DNA from 2 places in the Micromonospora sp. NPDC000442 genome. Region 1 is predicted to be linked to the other one. Evidence: riboswitches for the same ligand, from Rfam matches in the RefSeq annotation. Region 1 holds a riboswitch; the other holds the start of a gene.
The links. A riboswitch is a leader RNA that binds a small molecule or an ion and turns the genes downstream of it on or off. The one in region 1 is predicted to bind cobalamin.
Positions count from the first base shown of each region.

Region 1 (14,181 bases):
CGGTGCAGGCCGTTGCGGATGGCCAGCCGGGCCGCCTGATCCAGCAGGCTCTTGGCCGCCTCGTTGTCCAGTACCGCGTGGCGGGTCCAGGCCAGCGCACGCAGACCCGCGACAAGTGCCTCGTCGTTTCCTGCCCGGCGGGCCAGCTCCACGATTTCCCCCGCCGCGGCGGTGTATCTCGCGGGGTCGAGGACGACTCTGGAGTACGCGGCATCCGCCTCTGCCACGAGGTCCGTGCCAAGATCAGCCGTCATCGTGGGACCGCTCGCCGCCGTACGTCAATATTTGCAGTCTATCCACACCCGGCGTCAGGTTATTGCTGGTGGTACCGATCAGCCGTGGCCGACTCTGGCTGCCGTCAGGCAGCGGGAATCACCGCGATCTTCGATAGGAGCGTCACCGTGAACATAAAGACCAGGTCCTCTTCGGCGCCGGCCCCGGACGAGTTCCCGGAGCACCGGTCCAGGGAGCAGTTGAAGATCGACGCTGCCCATGTACGCCGCCAGCTGAAGGTCCTGACCGCCGACGCGATTCAGGGGCGAACCAGCGAGATCATCGGCCAGATGCAGGACCGGCAGGACCGGGCACCGGGGCGGTTCGCCCTGCCGTTCGACAGGTACCCGGTGACCGACCTGGCCGGACGGCCGACCTACGTGCTCGTCGCGCGGGGTCAGCTGGTGGTCGAGATGGATCCGGCCGGGCCGGGAGCCGACCCGCGGCAGGTGCTGCGCAAGTTGGGCTACCGACCGTGGAAGCGGGCCGTGGCGTCGCCGGAGCGGCGTCTCGGGGTATATGAAGGCCGCAAGCGTCCGCAGGAGTTGGCCGGTGACGTCCGGAAGTTGGCCGAGCTGGGCATCACCGCCGCGCCACATCTGGTCGTACCGCTCGGGCACATCATCAAGGGCGACGACTATCCATTCGCCACCGCCGCCCTCGGCGACTTCGTGCCGGACGTCGCCAAGGGCAAGCCGGGCATCCCGGCGGTGCGCGTGGCCGTCATCGACACGGGCATCACCCCGGAGGATCGGACCGACAGCTGGCTGGACGCTGTCGTCCGGCGCGCGGACAACACCGAATTCCTCGACGTACTGCCGGTCACCGACGGCCGTGCGGGGGACGGCCGGCTCGACTGGTCGGCCGGGCACGGGAGCTTCGCCGCCGGCATCGTGCAGCGGGTGGCGCCCCGGTGTGAGGTGGCGGCATACCGGTTCACCCGCAGCGACGGGCTGGGCACCGACACAGAGGCCGCCGAGGCGATGCTACGCGCCGTGCACGAGGCAGCCGCCGACGGCGTACGACTGATCATCAACGCCTCGATCGGCACGCCCGCCGTCGACGGTGTGCCACCGCTGGCGCTACAGAGCGCGGTGCGGATGATCGCGGACCGGTTCCCGGAGGTCCTGATCGTGGCGAGCGCCGGAAACAACGGCAGCGAGGATCCGATGTATCCGGCGGCCTTCGACGGCGTGGTGGCGGTCGGTGCGCTGACCGAGGACCTGCTACCGGCTCCGTTCTCCAGTCACGGCGACTGGGTCGACTGTTCCTGCGTCGGCCTCGGGGTGGTCGCCACCTTCGTGACCGGCACGCTGCCGCCGGTGCCGGACCCGGCGGTGGCCGACTACTCGTTTCCGGCTAACTCCTGGGCGGTCTGGAGCGGCACGTCGTTTTCCGCCCCGCAGATCAGCGGCATGGTCGCCAGGGCCTGTCTGGACGATCCCGGCCTGACTCCCCGTGACGCGCTGGACGCGTTGCTGGCCGGGCGGCGCACAATCCCCGGTTACGGGCGGGTGCTGCGGGTACTGCCTGGTACGCCGGTCTGAGGACCGCAGGTGCCGGCCGGTGTGACGCCGGCCGGCACAGTCAGTCCAGTCTGACCCAGGCCGTGGTGATCGCGTTCCGTCCCGGGCGACGCCAGGTCAGACGCATCAACCCGGCACCGACCGCCTCCACCACGAACCGTCCCTGGTCGTCGGCGTCCACCTGACGGACGGCGTCGACCTCGGGCTGCCGTACCTCGATCCTGGCCGCCCCCGGCGGTTGCAGTTGGCCGAGCAGCCGACGGTACCGGCGGGACCGGCTGACCTCCACCTCGACCGCCTCCGGCTCACCGGTCTCGGTCGGGCCCCCGAACTCGAAGGTCAGCAGCCGTGGGACGATTGCCCGCTCGCCGGCGCGTACCACGGTCCCGACCGCGTCCACCGCCGAGTCGGCCACGAGCGCCGCCAGCTCGGTGTCGACCTGGCGCAGACCGAAGCTCTGCTTGGCCAGCTCCACCGCCACGGCCGGCGGCGCGTCCTCCGTCCGGATCAGATCGCCGAGGGGGGCCAGCAGCCGATCGTCCGCGCCCGGAGCTGGCGTCTCCGGCCCCGCGTGCTCGTCGTCCACGATTCCTCCCTCAGTCCTCGGGTTGCCGTCAACCGCTTTTCCTCCTACGAGTCGCGCAGCGCGTCACTGATACCCTCGGCGTCAAGTAGGCCACGCAGTCTTGCCAGGCACCGCCCCCGGATCGGCCCGAGACTGCCCACCGGCATGTCGAGTGCCGCGGCGACCAACTCGTAGGAGACCCGGTCTCCTGCCGGTTCGATCAGCAGGAGTCGCAGGATCTTCTGGCAGCGGACGTCGAGTCGGCCAAACTCGCGCCACAGCCGTGCGTTCCGGTCCGCGATCAGCGCCGGTTGGTCGGCCGACGAGGACGGTCCGCTGAAGCGGTCCAGCAACCGGTCGTCATCCGTGGGCCGGACACGCTTGTTGCGGCGGAGGATACCCAGGCACTCCCGGCGGCAGGTTGTGCCGAGCCAGCCGGGCAGGCGGGCGGGGTCGTGGATGGTGTCGAGGTGCTCAAGTAGTCGCAGCCAGGTGAGTTGAAACGCGTCAGCGGCGTCGGCCGAACTCAGGCCGAAATGCCGGCAGATGGACCAGAGCAGCGGGCTGAACCGGTCGACGAGGTTGTTCCAGGCGTCCTGGTCGCCGGAGGCGGCGAGCCGCAGTTGGTGCGCGACGTCATGCTGCACAGCGGGCACCGGTTGCGGCGAACCCGCCCCGGTCTGCCTCTCTCTCATGCGAAGCCTTCCGACGTGCCGGCCGCGCAGCTGTAGGTGGGCGGGCCGGACTCCGGCCGTGCACACGTCGCGGTGAGAGCTGAGCAGACCAGCGGATCCTATCGGATGCAGTGAATGGGGAGGTGCGCGAACCGCGGTAGGACCGGCGGGCGAGCCGGCCGTTCCACTGTCCTCCAGAAGTTCCTCAGACAATCAGCCGGGGTCGCCATCGACGTCCTGGCCAATCTCCTGGCCAATCTCCTGGCCAAGCAGATGCCGGTACTGCTCGGCATGATCGCCGCGGTCCTGATCGGTATCATGGCGTTCACCTCGGTGCGGATCGCCCGCCGCCGGATGTCCTACGAAACCTGGCACGCCATCCACCTGGTGGTGTAAGTGGTCATCGTGCTGTCGGTGATCCACCAGATCTACGAAGGGGCCTCGTTCGCCAACAGCGAGGTCACCAAGGCGTACTCGTGGGGGTTGCGGGCCTTTGCGGTCGGCTCGCTGCTGACCAACCGCCTGTTCGTGCCGTTGCTGCGCAACGCCCGGCACCGGCTGCGGGTCGTCGCGGTGGTGCCGGAGACCGACAACGCCGTCTCCGTCTACATTGGCGGCATCGGCATCACTCCGGTCCGGGCGTTGCTGGAGGACCCGGAACGGACGGGAGACGTCGTGGTCCTCTATCGAGCCCGCACACCCGCCGACGCGGTGCTGATCGGCGAGCTGCGCAACCTCGTACAGGCCCGGGGTGCCCGCCTGCACCTGTTGACCGGGCGCACCGCCGACGGCAGCCAGCCGTTCAGTCCGGAGAGCCTGCGCGGCCTGGTTCCCGACATCGCCGAACGGGACGTCTACCTGTGCGGCCCCCCGGTGAAACTGCGTGGCGGACCGCAGTGGCCAGCTGCTAGTTTGCCGGAGGCCGTGCGAGAGACCGAGGAGGTGGTACCCGTGAACGTTTCGACATGGGTGCTCCCCTGCGGGGTCACGGTCGGACGATAGGTCGTCCGGGAGCGCCGTTCGCGAGCACTCCCGAAAGGTACGACCATGCGATTCACTACTGAGCAGCGCCTCGATGGCGACGTCCTCGAACGCAAGTTCGCCCTCGGCGAGATCCCCGGCATCCTGTGGACGCCCGCATCCATATCCGCTCCGGTCCCGCTGATCCTGCTCGGCCACCCGCCGCTCGGACTGCGCAGGATGTATCCCCGGCTGGTGGCGCGGGCCTGCCAGGCCGCGGCGGAGGGCTTCGCCGCAGCTGCGATCGAGCTGCCCGGCAGCGGTGACCGGCCCCGTTGGGCCGCCGTCGAGCAGGCCCGCGTTGGCCTGCGCCGGGCGCTGGAGGCCGGCGAGCCGGTCAGCGATGAGATCATCGACGCCCTCGTTCGCCCGCTCGTCGACAAGGCAGTCCCGGAATCGCAGGCCGCCCTGGACGCCCTCCTGTCGCTGCCCGAGATCGGTGGCCCGGTCGGGTACTCGGGTGGCGTGATCTCCGTCGGCATCCGGCTTGCGGTGGTCGAGCCGCGCATCGTGGCCGCCGGTCTCTTCGCCGGGAGTTTCGTGCCGCGCCTCATGTTCGAGCAGGCCCGGCAGGTCACCATTCCGTTGCACGTGCTGTTGCAGTGGGATGACGAAAGCAACGATCGACAGGCGGCCCTGAATCTGTTCGACGACTTCGGCTCCAAGGAGAAGACGCTGCACGCCAACATGGGCGGACACACAGGTGTTCCCTGGTACGCAGGGGAGGACGCGGGCCGGTTCTTCGCCCGGCACCTACGTTAGCGGGCCTGAGGCGATCCAGGCGAGCCCGAGCAGAGTCAACTCTGCTCGGTGCCGGCGTCCGTAGGTCGGGCACTCCGGACCCCCGGCCGGCGGCGTGGCCCGTACGATGGCGGTGGTGCTGGTTCGTCCCGTCCGGGTGGGTGGGGCGTCGTAAGAGGGAACCCGGTGTGAATCCGGGGCTGCCCCGCAGCGGTGAGTGGGAACGACCGCCGTCAACAAAGCACTGGACCGTGAGGTCTGGGAAGCGACGGCCAGTAGGCGACCTGGTGTCATGCCCGCGAGTCCGAAGACCTGCCAGTGCTGCGCACGCCGCCGGTGTGCGCCGCCGGCGGCCTCTCGGGAGGGCCAGGGCGGAAGCCGGTACCTGAGGTGTACCCGTCTTCCCCTCCCGTGTCCGCCGGACACTGCGAGGGAAGGACCCCTTGGTGAGTACCGCATTCGGGCAGAGCACCGTGCTCGGCTATCCACGCATCGGCGCCAACCGTGAACTGAAAAAGGCCGTCGAGGCGTACTGGGCCGGCACCATCGACGCCGAGGCTCTGGCCAACACCGCCGCCGGCCTCCGGGCGCAGGTGTGGCGGACGCTGCGCGATGCCCGTCTCGACGCGATCCCGTCGAACACGTTCTCCTACTACGACCAGATGCTCGACACGGCCGTCGCCGTCGGAGCGGTCCCGACCCGGTTCGCTCGGCTGGGCCTGTCCGCGCTGGACAGCTACTTCGCCATGGCCCGCGGGGTGGATGCCGAGCCGGCGCTGGAGCTGACGAAGTGGTTCGACACCAACTACCACTACCTGGTGCCGGAGATCACCGCGGACACCGTGTTCACCGCCAACCCGGTGAAAGCGTTGGACGAGTACGTCGAGGCCCGTGACCTGGGTGTCATCACCCGGCCGGTGTTCGTCGGCCCGGCCACGTTCCTGCTGCTGGCCAAGGGAGACGATCCGTTCGCCCGGCTCGACGACCTGGTCGAGACGTACGCCCGGATTCTCGCCGCCCTGGCGGATGTGGGTGTCGGCTGGGTGCAGCTGGACGAGCCGGCCTACGTCACCGACCGCAGCCCGGCCGAGATCGATGCCCTGCGTCGCGCCTACACCAGGCTCGGTGAACTCGCACACCGACCGCGGATCTTCGTGGCGACCTACTTCGGTGACCTCGGCGACGCGCTTCCGGCCCTGCTGGACACCCCGGTCGAAGCCGTCGGCCTGGACCTGGTCGCCGGACCGGGCAACCTTCACCGGCTCGCCGCCGCCGGACCGCTGGGCGGCAAGACCATCGTCGCCGGTCTGGTCGACGGCCGTAACATCTGGCGTACCGACCTGCGGGCGGCCGTGACGGCCGGCGCGACGGTCGCCGGCCTGGCCGATCACGTCGCCGTGTCCTCGTCCTGCTCGCTGCTGCACGTGCCGGTCGACGTGTCCGCCGAGACCCACCTCGACCCCCGGTTGTCCGAGCGGTTGGCGTTCGCCCGGCAGAAGGTCGACGAGATCGTCGTGCTCGGCCGCGCGCTGCGCGACGGCACCACCGCGCTACCCGCGCCACTGCCGCCCACCCCGGCCGACTGGCGTCACGACGACGTACGCGGTCGGCTGGCCGCCCTGCGCCCCACCGACCGGCAGCGTGGTGAATACCCCACCCGGGCCGGCCGCCAGCAGGAACGACTCAGCCTGCCGGAACTGCCGACCACCACGATCGGGTCGTTCCCGCAGACCGCCGAGCTGCGCAAGGCCCGCGCCGCGCACCGGGCCGGCAGCCTCGACGACGCCGGCTACGCGTCGCGGATGCGCGCGGAGGTGGAGCACGTCATCCGGTTGCAGGAACAGCTGGGCCTGGACGTGCTCGTGCACGGTGAACCGGAACGCAACGACATGGTGCAGTACTTCGGCGAGCAACTCGACGGCTTCGCCGCCACGCAGCATGGCTGGGTGCAGTCCTACGGCTCCCGCTGCGTACGCCCGCCGATCATCTACGGCGACGTGTCCCGCCGGGCACCGATGACCGTGGAATGGTCCACCTACGCGCAGTCGCTGACCAGCAGACCGGTCAAGGGCATGCTCACCGGCCCGGTCACCATCCTGGCCTGGTCGTTCGTCCGCACCGACCAACCCCTCGCGGACACCGCCGACCAGGTCGCGCTCGCCCTACGCGATGAGTGCCGTGACCTGGAGGGCGCCGGGATCCGGGTCATCCAGGTCGACGAACCGGCGCTACGGGAGACGCTGCCGCTGCGCAGCGCCGACCAGAAGGCGTACCTGGACTGGGCCGTCGGAGCGTTCCGGCTGGCCACCAGCGGTGTCGCCGACGACACCCAGATCCACACCCACCTGTGCTACTCGGAGTTCGGTGAGGTGATCCACGCCATCGACGCCCTCGACGCCGACGTCACAAGCATTGAGGCGTCGCGGTCCAAGATGGAGGTCCTCGACGACCTGGCCGCGATCGGCTACGGCCGGGGCGTCGGCCCCGGGGTGTGGGACATCCACTCACCCCGGGTACCGCCGCGCGGCGAGGTGATCGAGGCGCTGCGCCGGGCCGTCGCGGCCGTGCCGGCCCGCCGGTTGTGGGTGAATCCGGACTGCGGCCTAAAGACGCGCGGCTATCCGGAGGTCGAGGCGTCCCTGCGGCACCTGGTGGCCGCCGCCGCCGAGGTACGCGCCAGCTGACCGTACCGAGCCGGGCGGTACCGACCACGCGGCTCGTGGTCGGTACCGCCCGTCAACATTGGTCAACCCAATCGGTCTCCGTCCTGACAGCCGTGCACCCGGCCCGTGCCGGTCAACCCGCTTCAGAATGGATAAGCGTTGTCAGCCGAGAGGCCGCCGATGTGTTTCCAGTCGCGCCAGGTGCCGCGCCAGGCTTTCTGGTAGACGGTGCGACCTGGGCCGCGGGCGAACACGTCGTACTGCCCGGTGGCGTTCGTGCTGTTGATTTTTTACGATGGGCCATCGTCCCATTCGGGGAGATGGATGCCATGGGTGACCGGATCTTGGCAGGCAAGACCGTCGTGATCACCGGAGCCAGTGCGGGTATCGGCGCCGAGGCTGCCCGCCGGTTGGCATGTCTGGGCGCGTCCGTGGTGGTGGTGGGCCGGTCGCCCGAGAAGACCGCCGCCGTCGCGCGCCGGGTGGGCGCCGAGCCGCTGGTGGCCGACTTCACCCGGTTGTCGGACGTACGCCGGCTCGCCGACACCCTCCTGGGTCGTTACCCCCGTATCGACGTACTTGCCAACAATGCCGGCGTCGTGCTGACCAGGCGGAGTCGTACCGAGGACGGTCATGATGTCATGTTCCAGGTCAACTACCTGGCCCCGTTCCTGCTCACCAACCTCCTGTTGGACCGGTTGACCACCGCCGGGCGGGCGCGCGTCATCACCACGTCCAGCAAGGGCCACCGGTTCGGCAGCGTCGATCTCGACGATCTCGAAGGTGCCGGCAAGCGGTCCGAGCTGCTGCGGTACGGGATGACGAAGCTGCAGAACATCCTGTTCACCCGCGAGTTGGCCCGTCGTACGCGCGGCAGCGGGCTGACCGCGATGGCGTTCCACCCGGGCGTGATCGCCGCCACCGACATCAACCGGGAAGCCCCGCTGGTCGCTGCGCTGGTCCGGTACCGCCTGCTGGGTGGTCTGTCCACCCTCGAGGAGGGTGCCGAGCCGCTGGTTCACCTGGCCACGCTGCCTGATCCGGAGGCGGTCAACGGCGGCTACTACCACCGCCTCAGACCGAACGGGCCGGTGCACCGGCAGGCCACGGACGACCAGTTGGCCACCGGCCTGTGGGAGCGAACGACCGAGCTGCTCGGTGCGCCGGTGTGACGAACCGCCCACGCTGACGGGCCGCCGGTCGGACGCGGCTTACGTAAGGTCGAGCCATGAGCGCGGATTCCGAGGTGCGGCGCTGGCTGCGGCAGCGTGGAGCCGAGACCATCCCGCACCCCGGCGGCACTCTCTACGCCCACCTGTGCCGGGTCCACGACCGCCTTGCCGACCTGGGATGTGACATTGACGCGCAGCTGGCCGGTCTCGCGCATGCCGGCTATGGCACGGACGGCTTCGATGTGACGCTGCTCGACCGGGCCGATCGAGTCACACTCCGCAACCTCATCGGTGACGACGCCGAGGCACTGGTCTACCTGTACGGGGCGTGCGACCGAAGGCGGACCTGGCGACAGCTGGCGGAGGCCGGAGTGGTCGTCGACCGATTCACCGACCAGACATGGCACCTGAAATCCGATCAGAGGCAACCGTTCGTGGATCTCAGCATCGTCAACGAACTGGATGTCATCGAGCAGGATCCTGCTACCGCGGACCGGTACGGCGACTACTTCCGCTCGCTGTTCGCCGCTTGGGCGCCGATCGCTTCACGCCAGGTCATCGGCGAGGCGCAGCGACTTCTCGGTGTCGCTCGGCGTCAGTCGGGCTGACTCTCCATGTGGGCAAGGACGCGATCCGAGATCCTGGCGAGCATGTCGAGTTCTTCCTGACTGAGGGCGTCGATGAACAGTCGGCGGACATGCTCGACATGCATGGGTGCCGCGTCTTCGATCGCCTTGCAGCCGGCTGGGGTGGCGGCGATGAACGCTCCGCGTCCGTCGTCGGGGCATTCCTCCTTGGCCACCAGCCCGCGTTCGACCATTCGCCGCACTTGGTGGGACATGCGGCTTTTCTCCCACTCCACCTGCTTCGCCAGATCCATCAGGCGCATCCGTCCACCGCTGGTCTCGGTAAGTTTGACCAACACGATGTAGTCGGCGGCGGACATGCCGGAGTCGGCCTGGACGCGGCGGGCGAGTCGTCCGATGAGCTTCTCCTGCATACGGATGAAACTGTCCCAGGCGACCTGCTGTTGCGAGGTGAGCCAGCGGGGCGTTGGGTCCATGCGGGGAGCGTAACGACAACTTCGACGGCTCGTGGCTGCCGGACTTCCTGAGCGGATTTGATCAAGGATTGCCGGCTCGAGGAATTGGTTGACGCATCAACCATTGGTGGCTAGTCTGGGTGACGCATCAACCAACCGGGGGTGGGTCGTCGTGCGCGTGGCCGCGTACCCGGCTTTTCACGGCATCGGGTGTCGATGCGCAGCATGGCGAGACGGAGGACACATGGTAGTGAATGTGAGCGATGCCCCCGAGGCCAACCGGTACGAGGCTCGGGTCGAGGGAGAGTCGAAGGTCGCGGGTTTCGCGCAGTACATCCGCACTGCCGAACTCGTTGCGTTCGTGCACACCGAGGTCTCGCCGGAGTATGAGGGCAGGGGAGTGGGGGCGGCCCTGGCCCGCGCCGCTCTCGACCAGGCCCGCGCCGCGAACCTGCTGGTCCTGCCCACCTGCCCGTTCATCGCGGGATGGATCGCCCGGCACCCCGAGTATCAGGGCCTGGTGTACCAGTCCCGCAGCAGAGTCAGCGACTGAACAGCCGGGTACGGCAGCGACGGAGGTCGGTATGAGCAGCGAAACGGCGACGAAGGCGTACGAGGGTCGGTCGATCACCGTGACCTTCGAGGCTCGGCGTTGCCTGCATGCCGCCGAGTGCGTCCGCGGCCTGCCGGCGGTCTTCGACCCGGGTCAGCGCCCGTGGATCCGCCCCGACGGTGCCGAGGCCGAGCGCCTGGCCGAGGTGGTGCGGCGCTGTCCCTCCGGTGCGTTGCAGTACGAATTCGCAGACGGTGGGGCGGAGGCCCCGGACCGGCCGACGCAGATCAGGCGCGACTCCACCGGACAGTTGATCGTGCGCGGCGAGTTGAGAGTGGACACGCCGCAAGGCGTGCGCGCGGAGACCAGGGCAGTCCTGTGCGGGTGCGGGCGGAGCCAACTGCAGCCGTACTGCGATCACGGCGGGCCCTGCGGGCAGGCCCGGCTGGACTGACTCGACACCGCCGCGTGACGCGTCCGGCCCGCTCCGACGCTGACGCGGCACTGAGGCCGCCGTGAGGCCGGTACGGATCGTGGGTTACCTGCCGCGTCACCCCGTCGGGGTGTAAACGTCTCGCGGCAGGTACGAAGTGGAGTGCACGATGCGTACTCGATCCAGGCTCGCCCGGCTCTCGGGTGCCGCGGGCCTGCTGCTGGCCAGCACCGCCGTGGCCGTCGCCACCGGCGTGGGGCCGGCGCAGGCGACCGTGGTGAACGTCAGCGTGGCGGGCGCCTTTCCCAACCAGTCCGCCGTGGCCACCTGTCCGGCCGGCGAGTTTCTCGCCGGTGGCGGTGGCTCGGTCGACGGCGGTGGCGGCGACGTGACGTTGACCGACATCATTCCGAACCTGGCCACCCAGTCGGTGACGGTCTGGGCGCACACCAACCCGGGCGCTGCGGCGGGCGCGTACAACGTCGTGGCGCAGGCGATCTGCGTGCCGGGCCCGCCCCCCGCCAACTACCAGCGTGTCACGTCGGCGAGCGGCAGCAACGCCGACCCGATCAAGAACCAGGTGGCCGCCTGCCCGGCCGGCACCGACCTGCTCGGGCTCGGCGCGGAGCTGCGCACCGCCAACGGTGAGGCGTTCTACCAGCGGATCGAGCCGAACGCGGCGCTCACCGCCGGGGTGGTCACCGCGGGCGCGGCCGGCGGGTTCGCCGGGCCGTGGGAACTCGTCGGGTACGCCATCTGCGCCACCCTGCCGGCGAACCTCACCGGCACGCTGGTCAGCCTGACCGGGGCGGCGAACAGCGCCAGCCCCAAGGGCCAGGTGTCCGCGGGTTGCCCGGCCGGGGCGCTCGCCACCGGTGTCGGCGCCACGGTCGCCGACACCGCCACCGGCAACGTCCTGCTCACCCGGGTCACGGCGACCGGCGCCCAGAACAACGCCCAGGCGATCGCCGTCGAGGACGGGGTCTACCTGCCCCCGTGGGACCTGGAGAGCCACGTCATCTGCTGGGGCCCGTAACGGTTTGCGGCCCGCCCCGTTCAGGCGCAGCGCCTGGTCCCGCCGACCGGCGGGACCAGGCATCGGGGGGCTGTTCGGGGCGTGGCGGGCGGCACCATGACGCCACCGTGACGCGCGCGCCGAGGATTGCGGGCAGCGCCGCGCGAACCGTTCGCGGCGGCGTCAGCGGGAAAGGACAGTCGTCATGAGCAGGGGCACCACATTCGGCACCAGCATCCGGTCGCGGTGCGCTGTCGCGGCGGCCGCAGCGGTCGTCGCGGTCGCCGCGACCCTCGTCCTACCCGGGGCGGCGCACGCCGCGTACCGGCATCGAGCCGAGAGCACCTACGACACTACGTCGCCCAAGAGCGTGACCGCGACGTGCGGGTCCGACGAGGTGCTGATCGGCGCCGGTGGCCGGATCAGGAACGGCAACGGGGGAGTCCGCCTGGCCGCGATCGTGCCGGGCGCGACCTCGGTCGTGGTACGCGGCGAGGCGTATCCGGACCACGTGGAACCCTGGTCGGTGATCGCCGCCGCCATCTGCGAGTCGGACGACGGCACGACGCGGGTCGTCCAGGTCTCCCCGGCCGGGTCGCGGACCGCGAGCTGCCCGGCCGACCTGGTGCTCAGCGGCACCGGGTTCGACCTGCCCGCGGGGGTGCCGCTGGCCGGACTGGTCCCCGACGCCGACGGCGCAAGCGTGACTGTCCGCACGGCCTTCCACCTGATCGGCGCCAGCCCGGTCGCCTACGCGGTCTGTGTGGAAGGCAGCCGTGCCTCGTGGGAGGACAGCGGAGTGTTTCGCTACAAACGGTTCGCCACGACCAGCCCGGCTGGTACGTCCTCGCCGAGGACCGTGACCGTGCAGCGCGAGTGGGAGTGGGAATTCCCGTCACTGTCCGGCGTCGGCGGTGAGATCACCGTGCTGCCCGACCCCTCAGACCCGTTCCCGACCCCCGCATCCGACATCTTCATCGACGCGATGATGCCCAACGACGACGGGACCCGCGCGACCGTCGTGGCGGTCCAGCGGGCCGGAACCGAGGCGGGCCGGTCCGCCCAGGGGCGCGCCCCCGGTGGGGTTTCGACGGACGACGACAAGATGTGGATGGTCACCGGGTACAGCACCGACCACGACATCTACTGAGCCATCGGGTGGGGCCGGGTACCGCCTGAGCTCTCACCCTGGCCGGGGTACGACCGTCGCAGGCGGCCGTACCCCGACCCGTGGCGTCAGGATGATCTCGTCCGGCGGCCGTACTCCGATGGCGCGCATCGCGGTGCGGTAGCGGGCGAACGCCCGCCGCGCCTCGCCGTGCTGCCCGCCCGCCACCAGGGTGCGTACCAGCATCCGGTGCGCCGGCTCGTCGTACGGGTCCTGCTCCAGCAGGCGGAGCAGGCAGTCCACGGCGGCGCCGCCGTTTCCCGCCGACCGGTGCGCGTCGGCCAGCATCCGCAGCGCCGCGACGTACGCGGCTCGCGCCTGTTCTCGCAGCGCGGAGGCCCAGTCGGCGTACGGCTCGTCGGAGAACACGTCCGCCCGGTAGTCCCGGACGGCCGCCGCGATGATGGTGCGTGCTTCCGCCCGGGCACCCCGATCGAGCAGCCGACGGCCATGGGTCACGGCACCGAGGAACTCCATCACGTCGACCCGCAGGTGGGTGACGTCCAGCGCGACGCTGGCCGCGTCGGTCACCAGGTAATGGTCCGAGGCGAAGACCCGGTCCGGGTCGAGCACCCCGCGCACGATCGACAGCAACACGGAGAGCCGGTGCCCGGTCCTGCTCGGATCGTCGTCGGGCCAGAGCAACTCGCACAGCTCGCTGCGGGGGACCGGTCGCCCCCGGCGCACCACCAGGATCCGCAGCAGGTCCCGGGCCCGCCGCGACTGCCAGGCCGACGGCGGCACCGCGGCGCCGGCCACCCGTACCTCGAATCGGCCGAGTGTGCGGACCAGGACGCCGACGCGGCCTACGCCGGTGGAAGGTTGGCCGGCTGGTTGGTCCGGCGGCGTCTCCTCCTGGTCGATCGAGACGCCGCCGGCGGCGAGGCGTTCGGCGGCCAGGAGCGCGGCGAACCGGTCGTCGGCGGTGGCACCGGGCAGCCGGCTCAGCGCCAGTGCGGCCCGGGCCGCGTCGCCCACGGCCGACGCGTCGGCCCAGATGGCGTGGGCCTCGCGCAGGGCGGTGCGGGCCCGGTTCGGGTCGATCTCCGCGGCGGCGCGCAACTCCAGCGCCCGGGCCAGGCCGGCCCGCAGCCCACCGGACCGAGCCAGGTCGAGCGCCTCGTCGGCGAGCCGCGCGGTGTGTGCGGCGTGGCCGCCGGCCAGCGCCACCCAGCCCTGGGCGAGCAGCGCCGGGACCCGGAGGTCGTCAGTGGCCAGCCGGGTCGCCTCGGCGGCGTGCCGGGCAGCCGCCGTCGCGTCGTCGGGCAGCAGCACCCGGGCCAACCCGGCGTGCGCCCGCACCGCCAACTTCCGGCTGTCACTGTCATCGGCCAGC
Region 1 covers NZ_JBIAYZ010000009.1:278,000-292,180, reverse strand. Annotated here, with positions in the region: gene ACFY2A_RS17510 (CHAT domain-containing protein) at 1-254, opposite strand, end outside; gene ACFY2A_RS17505 (S8 family serine peptidase) at 402-1,820, shown strand; gene ACFY2A_RS17500 (hypothetical protein) at 1,861-2,385, opposite strand; gene ACFY2A_RS17495 (RNA polymerase sigma factor) at 2,430-3,011, opposite strand; gene ACFY2A_RS17490 (ferric reductase-like transmembrane domain-containing protein) at 3,174-3,434, shown strand; gene ACFY2A_RS17485 (hypothetical protein) at 3,435-4,040, shown strand; gene ACFY2A_RS17480 (alpha/beta hydrolase) at 4,086-4,820, shown strand; cobalamin riboswitch at 4,923-5,134, shown strand; gene metE (5-methyltetrahydropteroyltriglutamate--homocysteine S-methyltransferase) at 5,246-7,483, shown strand; gene ACFY2A_RS17470 (SDR family NAD(P)-dependent oxidoreductase) at 7,792-8,634, shown strand; gene ACFY2A_RS17465 (DUF6817 domain-containing protein) at 8,691-9,242, shown strand; gene ACFY2A_RS17460 (MarR family winged helix-turn-helix transcriptional regulator) at 9,230-9,697, opposite strand; gene ACFY2A_RS17455 (GNAT family N-acetyltransferase) at 9,933-10,229, shown strand; gene ACFY2A_RS17450 ((4Fe-4S)-binding protein) at 10,261-10,683, shown strand; gene ACFY2A_RS17445 (hypothetical protein) at 10,832-11,698, shown strand; gene ACFY2A_RS17440 (hypothetical protein) at 11,883-12,827, shown strand; gene ACFY2A_RS17435 (BTAD domain-containing putative transcriptional regulator) at 12,861-14,181, opposite strand, start outside.

Region 2 (14,181 bases), on a different contig from region 1:
CCACCGACCGGTGCCGTCACGGCCTGGACGGTGCCGAGCTGGTCCGGTACGCACCGGAGCACGCCCCCGCGTTCGCCCTGCGTTGGCTGCCCGTACCGGCTCGGACGCTGCGGCTGAACGGGCGGCTGCCCGCCTGGTGGCCGAGGCCACGCCAGGCCGGGGAGGTGCTGCTGCCGGTGCACCCGCTCACCGCCGACCGGTCGGACCTGCCGGTGCTCGAACTACCGGACATCACCGTGCGGCCCACCCTGTCGATGCGGACCGTCGCCCTGGATGGCGATCCGACGACGCACCTGAAGCTGCCGCTGTCGACCGCGAGTCTGGGTGCCCGCAACCGCCGTACCCTGGCACCCGACTCGCTGTCCGACGGCGCGGCGGTGGCCGCGCTGCTCGACCGTGTCGCCGCGGAACAGCCGCGCTTCGCCGACCGGATCACGCACGCCGACGAGAGCGTCTTCGGTCACTGCGGAGACGACGAGCTGCGGTCCTTTCTGCTGCGCCGGCTACCCGCCGGCCTGGAGCGGGCGAGCGTGGTGCCGGTGGCCGCACTCGCCGCGGCGGATCCCACCGCCGGCACGGTCGCCCAACGGATCGGCGGCGACGACCCGACCCGACTCCTCGGGTCCTATCTGGATCTCCTGCTCGACTGGCATGTGTGCCTGTGGTTACGGTACGGAGTGGCGTTGGAAGCACATCCGCAGAACATCCACCTGGTCCTACCGTCCGACGGTCCGGTCCGGCTGTTGTACAAGGACAACGACGGTGCCCGGCTGGACCCCCGGCAGGCGGGCACGGTCCGGCTGCGCGACCAGCGGATGTGGATCCGCCACCCCGGGGAGCTGGCCGACATGTTCGTCACAATCACTCTTCACCTGGCGGCGGCGGCACCCCTGCTCGCCCTGGCGGACCAGGGCGTCGCCGTGCCCTCCCCCGCCGAGGCGCTCGCGCCCCGGCTGCGCGCCGCCCGCGACCGGTGGGGTGAGACACCCGCCGCGCGAGAGCTGGTCGACCGCGTGCTGACCGCGGACCGGTTGCCGGTCAAGGCGATGCTCACCGCCGGCACACTGCTGCCGAAGCAGCGGATCGGCTGCACCGACGTGAACAAGTTCTACCACCGCACCGGCCCCAACTACCTGCGGAGCGCCTCGTGACGCCGCAGGCCGCCGAGGCCACCGCCGGGCCGGCGGAACGCGCCGCCGACCTGGCCGCCGCGCACACCCTGCTCTCCTGCTACCTGCGGGAGGTGGCCGCGCCCGACGGTGCCGCCGAGACCGTCGGCGGGCTCCTGCGGATCCGGTTGCCGCACCTCGGGCTGACACTCTCCTGCCGACTGGCCCGGGTCTCCCCCGTGCTGGCGCACCGCTACGTCGGCCCGGTCCGCTGCCGGCCGGCGGCGACACCGGTCGCCCGCCGCCACCCGGCCGCGCCGGACCCGCCGGCCGCCCACGCGCTGGACGACGGTTCGCCGGCCGCCGATGCGCCAGTCGACGGCGCGCAGCTCGCCCGGCTGCTCGCCGCCGAGCTGACCGCCCGCACCGGGCTGGTCAACGACGAATTCGTCGAACAGGTGCTCGGTAGTCGGGACGCGCTGGCCACACTGTTGCGGCAACGCCCGTCCCGCGACCCCAACCCGACCGGCGATCCGATGGTCGACAGCTACGTCGACTCCGAACAGTCCCTCGTGCACGGGCACCCGCATCACCCCAGTCCGAAGTGGCGCAGCGGTGATCCGGCGAGCTGGCGTCGCTACGCCCCGGAGCTGCGCAGCACCTTCCGGCTGAGCTGGCTCGCCGTGCCCACCGACCTGATGGCGGGCGACGGGCCGGTCGACGAGCTGATCGCACCGCTGGATCCGCCGGACGCGCCACCCGGGTACCACCTGCTGCCGGTGCACCCGTGGCAGCTGAACCTGGTGCCGCCGACCGACCCGAGGTTGCGCCGGCTCGGCCCGGCCGGCGTACCGGTCCGTCCGACCGCGAGCGTCCGTACGCTCTACGCCCCCTCGGTCGACCTGTTCCTCAAGACCAGCCTGCACGTACGCATCACCAACTGCCTGCGCAAGAACGCCCGGTACGAGTTGACCGGGGCGGTGGCGTTGACCCGGTTCCTGTCCCGCGTGCCGCTTCCCGCGCGGGTTGGGTTGCTGCGGGAGCCCGGCTACCGGACCGTCGACCTGCCGGGGGCGGACGAGGCGTACGGCACCATCCTGCGGACCGGGGTGCGCGAACATCTACGGCCGGGTGAACGGGTGGTGTTGGCGGCGGCGCTGGCCACCGCCCCGCTGACCGTGCCGGACCCGTTCGACTGGTGGCGGGCCTACGTCGAGCTGCTGGTACCCACCGTGCTGCGACTGTGGCTCGGTCACGGCGTGGTCCACGAGGCGCACCTGCAGAACGTGCTGCCGGTCCTGGACCCGGACGGCCGCCCGGTCCGCCTGATCCTGCGTGACCTCGAGGGACTGAAGCTGGATCTCGGCCGGCTGGCGGCCTGGCCCGAACGGGTCCCCCGGCAGGCCGCCTACACTCCCGCGCAGGCGGCCCGGCGGGTCGTCTACTGCCTGTTCGTCAACCATCTCGCCGGTCTCGCCGGCGCGCTCGCCGACGGCCACCCCGGCACCGAGCCCCGGCTGTGGCGGACAGTCCGGCAGGCTGTCGAGGCGACGTACGCGCAACTGGGTGAGCCGGCCGAACTCGCCCCGCTGCTCGACGGCACTGCGCTCGCCGCGAAGGCGAACCTGCTGGTCCGCTGGCACCGGGCAGCCGACCAGCAGGCACCCTACGTCGCGGTGCCCAACCCGCTGGGCGGTGCCGGGTGACCCGACCGACGTACGTCTACGACCTCGCCGCCCTGGCCAGGCACGCGGCTGCCGTCCGGGCCGCCCTGCCGGAACGGGTCGAGCTGCTCTACGCGGTCAAGGCCAATCCCGACCCGGGGATGCTGCGCACCCTCGCGGCCACGGTCGACGGTTTCGAGGCCGCCAGTCGGGGCGAACTGCGCCACCTCGCGGCCGTGCTGCCGGGCCGGCGGGTGGCCGCCTTCGCCGGACCGGGCAAGACCGATGTGGATCTCTCGGCGGCGCTGGCCGCCGACGTTCACCGGATACACGTCGAGTCCGCCGCCGAACTGCACCGGCTGGCCGCCCTGGCACGGGCCACCGGGCGTACCGCCGATGTGCTGCTGCGGGTGAACCTGCCGGTCGCGACACCGGGCGCGGTCCTGGTGATGGGCGGACAGGCGAGCCCGTTCGGCATGGACCCGCAGGAGGCGGTCCGGCTCGCCGCCGACCCGCCGGACGGGATCCGGGTCCGTGGGGTGCACGCGCACCTGGCCAGCGGGCTCGACGCGGCGACCGCCGCCGTGGTGGCGCGCGAGGTGACCGACTGGGCGGTGCGGCAGCTACGCGCCGAAGAGGTCAACGTCGGCGGCGGCATGGCGGTCGACTACCGCCGCCCGGAGCACCGCTTCGACTGGCCCGGCTACGGCCGACTGCTCGGCGAGGTGTCGGACACCCACCCGACGGTCCGGCTCCGGATCGAACCCGGCCGAGCCGTGGCGGTCTACTGCGGGTCGTACGTGACCGAGGTGATCGACGTGAAGCGGTCCCAGGGCCGGTGGTTCGTGATCGTGGCCGGGGGCACCCACCATCTGCGCACTCCGGCGGCCAAGGGGCACGCCCAGCCGTTCGTCGTGGTGTCCCGGGCCGGCGCCGGGCCGCGGACCGACGGCGGTCCGGTCACCGTCGTCGGCCAGCTCTGCACCCCGAAGGACGTCCTGGCCCGCGACGCCGAAAGCGTCCCGATCGCCGTCGGCGACGTGCTGGTGTTCGCGTTGGCCGGCGCCTACGCGTGGAACATCAGCCACCGCGACTTCCTGATGCACGACCCGCCCGAGTTCCGCGCAGGAGATCCACTCGCCGTCGCCCACAGCTGGGGTCGTTGATCACCGTGATCCGCTGGCGCGCTCAGCTCGACAGCGCCGACATCCGACATGACGGTGCTCGAAGCCACCATCGTCGAGCGGCCACTTGCCACGCCGACGGCCGTGCTCGACGCTGACAGCGTGAATCTCGCGGCGGACGGTGCGGAGGCGGCATGCTGACGGCTCTCGTTCCGGGCTTCCGGGAGATCCGGTCGTCGCTCGCGGCGGGCTACCTCTGCCTGGCGACGCTGTGGCTCGCCTTTCGCGACAGCATTCCACTCGCCCAGCCGGAGACGGGCCTGTGGCGGGATCTGTGGATCGTCGGTGGCGCCCTCGGCGCGCCGACGCTCCTTATCACGCTGAGCTTCGTGGCATACCTTGTCGGCTCGACGCTGTCGCTCGACGCGCAGTCCGGCCAAGCGATGGAGCTGGCCCAGCGCCACCTGCACCGCAGCGGTCGCGGGCTCCGGTGGAACCTGTGGCTTCCGGCGCTGGCCTTCTCGCTGGTCGGCGCGTTCACCGTCAACGTGTTCTTCCTTCTCGGCCTCCCCTTTGCCGCAGTGGTCTTCTGGCAGGCCGTCACGCGGCAGACACGCGCGTACCGCATCCTCGCCACGGCCCTCCGGGCCGGCGTCATCAGCACGGCCACGCTTGATCAGCTCCGCTCGTTGTGCTACACGACGCCCGACGACGACGTTGCAGCCGTCCCGGGGCGACCGGCGGTGCCGATCCCCGGCCAGGGCGGGGATTCCGCCCCGTAGACCTGGTGTACGAGCCGGCCGGCCGTGGTGAACAACGACTCAGCCGCTTTCCGCTGCCCTGATCTTGCTGGTAGCTTCTTGCCAAGGCTTTGCAAGAGCAAAGGGAGTGCAGATGGGTCCGGTGACCGTCGCGGCCCAATCGGAGAGCCGGCCGGACCTGCTCGGCGTCGCGGCGCAGCGGCGCCGTACCGGGATCTGGCTGCTCGCGCTGACGGTCGGGCTGATCCTCACCGGGATGGCCGCCGTCGGCTCCGGCGCGATCGGTATCCCGCCGATCACGGTGGCCCGGATCATCGGGCACAACCTCGTCGGCCTGCCCGGCGAGGTGGCCTGGACCCCACCGCAGGAAGCCATCGTCTGGCAGGTCCGGCTGCCCCGGGTGCTGCTCGGCATGCTTGTCGGCGCCGGACTGGCCGCCTGCGGGGTGGCGTTGCAGGCCATGGTGCGCAACGTACTGGCCGACCCGTACCTGCTGGGGATCAACTCCGGCGCCTCCAGCGGAGCCGCCGCCGCGATCCTGTTCGGCGCGGGCGCCGGCTTCGGACAGTACGCCCTGTCCAGCAGCGCCTTCCTCGGCGCGCTCGGCGCGTCGCTGCTGGTCTTCCTGATCGCCCGCAGCGGTGGACGGGTGACCTCGATCCGGCTGCTGCTGTCCGGCGTCGCCGTCGGCTACGCCCTCTACGCCACCACCAGCTTCCTGATCTTCGCGTCGGGGTCCGCCGAGGGGGCCCGCTCGGTGATGTTCTGGCTGCTCGGCTCCCTCGGGCTGGCCCGGTGGAACGCCCTGCTGCTGGTTGCCGCGATCGTGCTCTGCGGCATGATCGGCTACCTGACCATCGTCGGGCGACGCCTCGACGTGCTGGCCATCGGCGACGAGACCGCGCAGACCCTGGGTGTGTCACCCGACCGGTTCCGCCTCCGACTGCTCGTGCTGGTGTCACTGAGTGTCGGCGTGCTGGTCTCCGCCGCCGGCAGCATCGGCTTCGTCGGCCTCGTCGTGCCGCACCTCGCCCGCCGCATCGTCGGCGCCCCGCACGTCCGGGTGGTGCCGGTGGCCGCGCTGCTCGGCGCCATCCTGCTGGTCTGGGCCGACGTGCTCGCCCGGCTGCTGCTGGCCCCCCAGGAGATCCCGATCGGCATCATCACCGCCCTGCTCGGCGCACCCTTCCTGCTGGTCCTGATCCGTCGTCTGCACTTCACCGGCGCGTGAGCGCCCGATGAGCCGAGGAGCACCGATGAAGGCAAACCGTCTCGCCGTCACCGCGGCCACGTCCGTTCTCGCGCTACTGGTCGCGGCCTGCGGCGGTTCCGCCGAGGAGCCGGCGGCGACCGGTCCCGGCTTTCCGGTCACCGTCACCAACTGCGGCGTGGAGGTGACCATCGACGCCGCGCCGGAGCGCGTCGTGCTGCTCAAGAGCGCGGCCGTGCCGTACCTGCACGCGCTCGGCGTGCTGGGCCGGGTCACCGCCCGGGCCGGGCAGTACCCCAGGGAGTACTACGACGCCGCGACCCTCGCCGAACTGGACCGCATTCCCCTCCTGACCGACAAGACCGACACCAGCGGTCACCTGCAGATCTCCAAGGAAGTGGTGATCAGCCAGGAGCCAGACCTGGTGCTCGGTGAGGTCGACAACCTCTCCCGCGACGCCCTCTCGGCGGTGGACGTCCCGCTGCTGGAGGAACCGGCCATGTGCCCGGACACCACCGCCACCCCCAGCTTCGACGACATCCACCGGCAGCTGGAGACCTACGGGCGGGTGTTCGGCCGCGAGGCCGAGGCGACCACCGCGGTCGACGCGCTCAAGCAGCGGATGACGGCGATCCAGGCCACCGCTGATACGGCGTCCGGTCGTACCGCCGCCGTGCTGTATCCGACGGTCGGCGGCGGCACCACGTACGCGTACGGCTCCGTCAGCATGGCCCACCCGCAACTGCAGGCCGCCGGCTTCCGCAACGTATTCGGCGACACGCCGGAACGGGTCTTCGAGGTCACCGTCGAGGAACTGCTCGGCCGTAACCCCCACGTACTGATCCTGCTCCACAGCGACGGCGACCCCGCCGCGGTCGAGCAGGGCCTGACCGGCCTGCCCGGTGCCGAGCAACTCAACGCGGTCCGCAACGGCGCGGTGATGACCCAGCTGTTCAACTTCACCGAGCCGCCGAGCCCACTGTCGATCGACGGTCTGGAGCGGATCGTGCAGCGGTTCAGGGCCGACTCGTGATCCAGGCGACCCAGGTGTCCTGGCACTACGGCGCCAACCCGGTGATCGACGGGGTCAGCGTGACCGCGCGCCCCGGCCGCGTGCTCGGCCTGATCGGCCCCAACGGCAGTGGCAAGACCACCCTGCTGCGGCTGCTCTACGGCGCACTGAGCAGCGGCACCGGACGGGTCGTCGTGGACGGTGACGACCTGGCCGCGCTGCCGTCGCGGGAGGCCGCGCGCCGGCTGGCCGTGGTGGTGCAGGAGACCGGCGGTGAGACCGCCCTCACCGTGGCCGAGCTGGTGCTGCTGGGCCGCGGCCCGCACCTGAACACCTTCCAGCGCACCGGGCGGGCGGATCACGAGATCGCGACGACGTGCCTGACCCGGGTCGGTGCCGCCCACCTGGGGTCACGGGCCTTCGCCCGCCTCTCCGGCGGCGAACGCCAGCGGGTGCTCATCGCCCGGGCGCTGGCCCAGCAGGCCACCCACCTGCTGCTCGACGAGCCCACCAACCATCTCGACATCCGCTACCAGCACGAGATCCTGCGGCTGGTGCGCGACCTCGGCACCTGTGCCGTGGTGGTGCTGCACGACCTGAACCTCGCTGCCCGCTACTGCGACGACCTGGTCCTGCTCGGCCAGGGCGGCGTCGCCGCCGCCGGCACCACCGAGGAGGTCCTCGACCCTGCCGTTCTCGAACCCGTCTACGGCATCGGCATTCAGCGTCTCGACCTCGACGGCGCGATCCACCTGCTGTACCACCCTCACGATCAGCCCGCCGTGGAAAGGAGTGCCGCATGAGCGGCACCGAACCGGGCACCGGATGCGGTACCTGATCGCCGATCAGGTCTGAGGCAGCCCGAGGACCGGGGCCGACCCGGCGGTGAATCGCCGAGCCGACCCCGGTCCGCGCGGTTGAGGCCGGACCGCCCTCAGAAGTCGTCGTCGAAGGCGACCGTGCCGGTGACCCCGACCTGGTAGGCGGACACCCGCCGTTCGAAGAAGTTGGACAGCTCCTGCACGTCCTGCAACTCCATGAAGGCGAACGGGTTCTTCGACCCGTACCGCGGTTCGATCTCCAGCTGCGCCAACCGGCGGTCGGCGACGTGCTGGAGATATTCGCGCATGTCGGCCAGGGACAGCCCGGACACGCCCTGTTCGAGCAGGTCTGCGGCGAACTGCACCTCGCACTCGACGGCTTCGGCGAGCATGTCCCGGACCTGCTGCTCCATCTCGGCGTCGAACAGGTCCGGCTCCTCGGCGCGTACGGTGTCGACCACGTCGAAGGCGAAGGCCATGTGCATCGACTCGTCCCGGAACACCCAGTTGGTGCCGGAGGCGAGGCCGTGCAGCAGGCCCCGGGAGCGCAGGAAGTACACGTAGGCGAAGGCGCCGTAGAAGAACAGTCCCTCGATGCAGGCGGCGAAGCAGATCAGGTTCAGCAGGAACGACCGCCGGTCCTCGCGGGTCTTCAGCTCCCGCAGCTCGAAGATGGAGTCGATCCACTTGAAGCAGAACTCGGCCTTGCGGGCGATCGACGGGATGTTCTCCACCGCCGCGAACGCCGCGAACCGTTCCCGCTCGTCCGGCACGTAGGTGTCCAGGAGGTTCAGGTAGAACTGGACGTGCACCGCCTCCTCGAACAGTTGCCGGGACAGGTAGAGCCGTCCCTCCGGCGAGTTGACGTGCTGGTAGAGGTTGAGCACGAGGTTGTTGGCGACGATGGTGTCGCCGGTGGCGAAGAACGCGACCAGCCGGGACACCAGGTGCTGCTCCGCCGGGGACAGCTTCGCCAGGTCGGCGAGGTCGGAGTGCAGGTCGACCTCCTCGACGGTCCAGGTGTTCTTGATGGCGTCCTTGAAACGGTCGAAGAACTGCGGGTAGCGCATGGGCCGCAGGGTCAGGTCCATGCCGGGGTCGAGCAGCATCTGCCGCCGGCCGGTATCGGGTTCGGAAACGGTGGTCACTGGCACGCCTCGCAGCTCTCGGGGTTTTCCAGGGAGCAGGCCAACGCCTCGTCGTCGCTGACCGCGACGATCGGCTTGACCGCCGGGGTGACGGCGACGGTGGCCTGCTGGATCCGGGTCGCCGGACGCGACCGCAGGTAGTAGGTGGTCTTCAGCCCGGCCTTCCAGGCGTACAGGTACATCGAGGAGAGCTTGCCGATGGTCGGCGCGCTGAGGAACAGGTTCAGCGACTGCGACTGGTCGACGAACGGCGCACGGGCGGCGGCCAGGTCGACAAGCGCCCGCTGCGGCAGCTCCCACGCGGTACGGAACAGCTCCCGCACCTCCGCCGGCAGTTCGGCGATGCCCTGCACCGACCCCTCGGCCCGCTTGATCTGCTCCCGGATCGGCGCCGTCCACAGCCCACGCGCCTTCAGCTCTCGGACCAGGTAGGTGTTGATCTGGAGGAACTCACCGGACATCGTCTCGCGCTTGAACAGGTTTGACACCTGCGGCTCGATGCACTCGTAGCAACCGGCGATCGAGGCGATCGTGGCGGTCGGCGCGATCGCGACAAGCAGCGAGTTGCGCAGGCCGTGACGGGCGATCCGCTCCCGCAGCGCGGCCCACCGCTGCGCCTGCGTCACCTCCGCGCCCCACAGGTCGGGATGCAGCTCACCCTTCGCGGCACGGGTTTCGGCGTACGCCGGGTGTGGGCCGAGCCGCTCGGCGAGCCCGACCGACGTCTCCAGCGCGGTCAGGAAGATCTCCTCCTGTACCCGGGTCGACAGCTCCCGTGCCGGCGCCGAGTCGAACGGCAGACGCAGGGTGAACAACGCGTCCTGCAGGCCCATCAGCCCGAGCCCGACCGGACGCCAGCGCGGGTTCGACACCGCCGTCTGCTCGGCCGGGTAGTAGTTGATGTCGATCACCCGGTCGAGAAACACCACGGCCGTGCGTACCGTGGCGCGCAGCTTCTCCCAGTCGACGCCGTCGGCGGTGACGTGCGCGCCCAGGTTGACCGACCCGAGGTTGCACACGGCCGTCTCGGTGTCGCTGTTGACCTCCAGGATCTCCGTGCACAGGTTCGACAGGTGGATCGTGTTGCCCGGCGCACCGGTCTGGTTGGACAGCCGGTTCGCCGCGTCCTTGAACGTCATCCACCCGTTGCCGGTCTGCGCGAGCGTACGCATCATCCGGCCGTACAGGTCGCGGGCCTTCACCGTCCGCACGGCCTTCTTCTCCGCGGCCCGGTACGCCTCGTCGAACGCCTCGCCGAACAGGTCCGGCAGCTCGGGCGCGTCCGACGGGTCGATAAGCGACCAGTCGCCGTCCGCCTCCACCCGGCGCATGAACTCGTCCGGGATCCAGTTGGCCAGGTTCAGGTTGTGGGTACGCCGGGACTCCTCCCCGGTGTTGTCCCGCAGCTCCAGGAACTCCTCGATGTCCGGGTGCCACGGTTCCAGGTACACGCAGGCCGCGCCCTTGCGGCGGCCACCCTGGTTGACCGCCGCCACCCCCGCGTCGAGGGTCTTGAGGAACGGCACGATGCCGTTGGACCTGCCGTTGGTGCCCCGGATCAACGCGCCCCGGCCCCGGACCCGCGACCAGGAGATGCCGATGCCGCCGGAGAACTTCGACAGCTTCGCCACCTGGTGGTAACGCTCGTAGATCGAGTCGAGCTCGTCACGCGGCGAGTCGACAAGGAAGCACGACGACATCTGGGTGTGCCGGGTTCCCGAGTTGAACAGCGTCGGTGAACTCGGCAGGTACGCCAGGCTCGACATCAGCCGGTAGAACCCCATCGCCTCACCCGGCGTCTGCGACAGCCCGCAGGCCACCCGCAGCAGCCAGTACTGCGGTGTCTCCACCACCAGGCGGGTCTGCGGATGCCGCAGCAGGTACCGGTCCGCGACGGTGCGCAGCCCGAAGTACTCGAACCGTAGGTCACCGTCGGGGTCCACCGCGTCGTCCAGCTTGCGGGCGTTGCGGGCCACGAACGCGGCGGTAGCGTCCCCGATCAGCCCGAGGCCGTGCGCGTAGCGAATGGACTGGCTGAAGCTGGCCACCTGCTGCCCACGGACCTCCTTGTCCACGTACGCGGCCAGCAGCCGAGCCGCCAGCTTCGAGTACTGCGGCTCCGTACCGATGAGTTCGGCGGCCGTCTGGATGGACAGCTTGTCCAGCTCGGCGGTGGTGGCACCGTCGTACAGGCCGCTGATGGTCTTGGTGGCCACCCGCAGCGGATCGACCTCGTCGAGGTCGGCCACCCACCGCTCCACCGCCCGGACGATCTTGTTGACGTCCACCGGTTCCGTGGCGCCGTCGCGTTTGCGGACCTGCATCACCTGCCGGCGCTGCTCCGACACACCTGCGTCGGAGGCCGGCGTCTCCCGCACGACCGTCACGTCTCTCTCCTCGCGCCGTCTGCTCAGGGCCTCGGACACGCGGGGAGGACGCCACGGAATCCGTGCAGGCGGCACGGCCCGTTCCTGGCGTCGGCCGTCCCACGCGGCCTGCGGCCGCCGCCCACGAGTGCGGGCGGCGTGCTGGCAGGTCTTCGGACTCGTGGGCGTGCTCGCGCGCTCCTACTGGCCGTCGCTTCCCAGGCCGTGGCCCAGTGCTGTGTGACGGCTGTCGTTCCCACTCACCGCTGCGGGGCAGCCCCGGATTTCCACCGGGTTCCCTCTTGCCTCGGCCGCCCCTGATGGGCGCCCGAACCAGCTACGGGTGACACCATATATGGGCCACCCACCAACGCAAGACACCAGATGGTGTGTCGGCGTGTCCGTGCAACGGAGGTCACATCCGGCTACGCCGGTCCGTGCTTGACCGGTCGCAGGCAGGCAGGCGTACGAAAAGGACGGCGGATGCGACGGGGTGCTGATCGTCAGTCACGCCCCGGTGGCTACCGCCTCGCAGGTGCACCGCAGCCACGCGAGGAACCGGGTCGTCAGCTCGCCGGGATCCTCGCGCGGCAGGTCGTCCAACGCCGCCGTCAACAAGGCACCCGCGTACATCGACAGGCCGACCCGGTCCCGGCCGTACGCCTCGACGAGCCGCACCCGCGCCGGGGCGCACGGCCACGGCGGTTCGCCCTCGCAGCTGGCGCACGTCCACTCCGGCCGGCGCGGCAGGTGCTCGTCGGCGAGCCGGTCGGGCAGGGCGTCGACGGCCCGGCCGATTCGCACCGCCTCGGCAGCCATCGCGTCCCGATAGCTGACGGCACGCCCAGTCATGCCGGCCACCGGCCGTCACGCCGGGCCTGGTCGAGCAGGCGTTTCCGGGCGGCCTCCTGCTCGACGGTCTCCCGCCACTGCCCGCCGTCCGCCAGCGGCAGCGGCCGCCGCCGCAGCCACCACCACAACCTGTGCCACCTGCTCACGCCATCACCTCCGCCGAAGTTGGGGACGGGGGCGGCGGTACGTGGGGGCGCACCGCCACCACCCACAAGCATCGTGCGATGGCGGTGGGCACGCAGGGCAGGTGCGAGGCGTCCGGCGTCCTGTCCGGGACGGTTGACGGACAGCTCAGCCGGTGGCGACCGCGAGTGCCTGCCGATACTCCTGCGTCCATGCGGCGTCCCGCTGGTCAGGCGGCAACCCGGCCAACCCTGCCCGCAGGTTGTCGATGCCGGCCGACGTGTCGCCGAGCGCCAGATAGGCCAGCCCGAGACCCATCCTGCTGAACGTGGGCGTCAGCCAGTAGGCCAGGACCGGTGCCTGCTCGCGCTCGGCCGCCTCGGTGAGGTCGCTGGCCTCCCCGAGGAGCCCTGCCGCTGAGCGCCGATCGCCGAGTAGCGCGTATCCGTGGGCGGCCTGGACCGCGTCGCCGACACGTTGCAGGGCCGTCGCCCCGGGTGTGTGGTACGCGGCGAGGAAATGGCGCACGATGCCGCGTGGGTTGCCTCGCTGCCGTTCCAGGTAGCCTCGGAAGTTCTCCACCTGCGCCGCGAGCGGGCCACTGTCAACGGCGTCGGCCTGCCTGGCGGCCTCGATCAGCACCTGTATCGCCTCACCGTCGTTGCGGGCTTCCGCATGCAACCAGCCGACGAACTGCGTCCACTCCGCCACCACCTCGTGCAGTTGGCCGGCGTACGGCCCGGCAGCCCGCTCGGCGAGTTGCTGCATGGTGGACCACTGCGCCACCATGGCCGGCAGTGTCACCGGAGCCGGCAGGACGTCGTCGAGGCGGCGTTGCGCGGCCAGCACCTCGGCGAGCAGCCGCACCGCAGCGGCGTCGAGGCGGGTCGGTTCGGCGAGCACGTACGCCAGGCGGTCATCGTCGTCGGGGGTGGTGACTGTCGGGGCATCGACGACCATCGCGGCAAGCCGCCCGCCGGCCTGCAACGTGTCGTCAAGGTGCGCGGCGAGTTCGCGGGACGGTCGGGTACGGCCCGTCTCGAGGTCGTGCACGTAGCTCTTCCCGACGTACGCAAGGCGGGCCAGATCGCGCAGTGACAGGCCACGGACACGTCGAAGTCGGGCAAGCTCAGCGGGGAACCGTGGGTCAACGATGGTGCGCGCGCTCGGCGGCATGGCGAAGCTCCCGGGTGAAGGACTGGGCAGCGATCTGCTGGCCTCCCACCAGCGAGCCGCCACAATCGACGGTACCCGGCTCCGACGTGCAGCGGCAGGAGCTGCCGGACGAGCCGGGCCGTGTCGGCGACACGGCGACTCGCGCGGACCTGTCGAATTCAGTCATCGACGGCGGTTGGCTACGCGTCTTCGTCACCGTCCTGAAACCCAACCGAGGTGGAAGGTCGACGCCGCGCTGTAATCGTCAGAGCATGGTCGCTCGAACGCGCGCGAGGACACGGCGGATCGTCGCCACCCTGGCCGCCACACTGCTCGTGCTGACCGCGCTGACCGCCTGCACGCCAGAGATCAAGGGCATCACCGGCCTCACCGTGGATGCTGACGGCCGACCGCTCGCCGCGCTGGCCTGGTGCGCGGACAAGCCGCCGGACGTGATTGTCCTTGCCACCGAACGCGCGGTCTCGCCCACCCCGTCCGGCGCTCGGAACCATCCGCGAATTGGCCGAGTTGGCCGGGCCGGGACTACGACGTACCCCGGGACGCGACCTCGCCGGCCACCGTCCAACTGCCGGGATTCCCGCCCGATCCTGCCCCTGATCGGCGCGCCGCCTTCCGCATGTACGGCGTCGCCGACAACAGCAGCTTCACCACCCACGCGGTGACCTTCCGGCTCCCCGAACTGGCCGGCCTGCGACCAGGCTCGGTCATGATCACCGCTATCGTGAACAACGAGGAGGTACCGAAGTACGTCTCCCGCGACGAGTTCGCGCGCCTCGGCAGGGCCGAGTGCTGACCTCGCGCGGTTCTGCCATCCT
Region 2 covers NZ_JBIAYZ010000023.1:81,352-95,532, forward strand. Annotated here, with positions in the region: gene ACFY2A_RS26765 (IucA/IucC family protein) at 1-1,151, shown strand, start outside; gene ACFY2A_RS26770 (IucA/IucC family protein) at 1,148-2,815, shown strand; gene ACFY2A_RS26775 (alanine racemase) at 2,812-3,939, shown strand; gene ACFY2A_RS26780 (hypothetical protein) at 4,092-4,679, shown strand; gene ACFY2A_RS26785 (FecCD family ABC transporter permease) at 4,792-5,889, shown strand; gene ACFY2A_RS26790 (ABC transporter substrate-binding protein) at 5,915-6,901, shown strand; gene ACFY2A_RS26795 (ABC transporter ATP-binding protein) at 6,898-7,683, shown strand; gene ACFY2A_RS26800 (ribonucleotide-diphosphate reductase subunit beta) at 7,815-8,810, opposite strand; gene ACFY2A_RS26805 (ribonucleoside-diphosphate reductase subunit alpha) at 8,846-11,173, opposite strand; cobalamin riboswitch at 11,362-11,568, opposite strand; gene ACFY2A_RS26810 (hypothetical protein) at 11,723-12,067, opposite strand; gene ACFY2A_RS26815 (hypothetical protein) at 12,064-12,213, opposite strand; gene ACFY2A_RS26820 (multiprotein-bridging factor 1 family protein) at 12,359-13,366, opposite strand; gene ACFY2A_RS26825 (hypothetical protein) at 13,983-14,159, shown strand.
Region 2: linked by a shared signal. The riboswitch ahead of ACFY2A_RS26805 (ribonucleoside-diphosphate reductase subunit alpha) and the one ahead of metE (5-methyltetrahydropteroyltriglutamate--homocysteine S-methyltransferase) in region 1 are both predicted to bind cobalamin.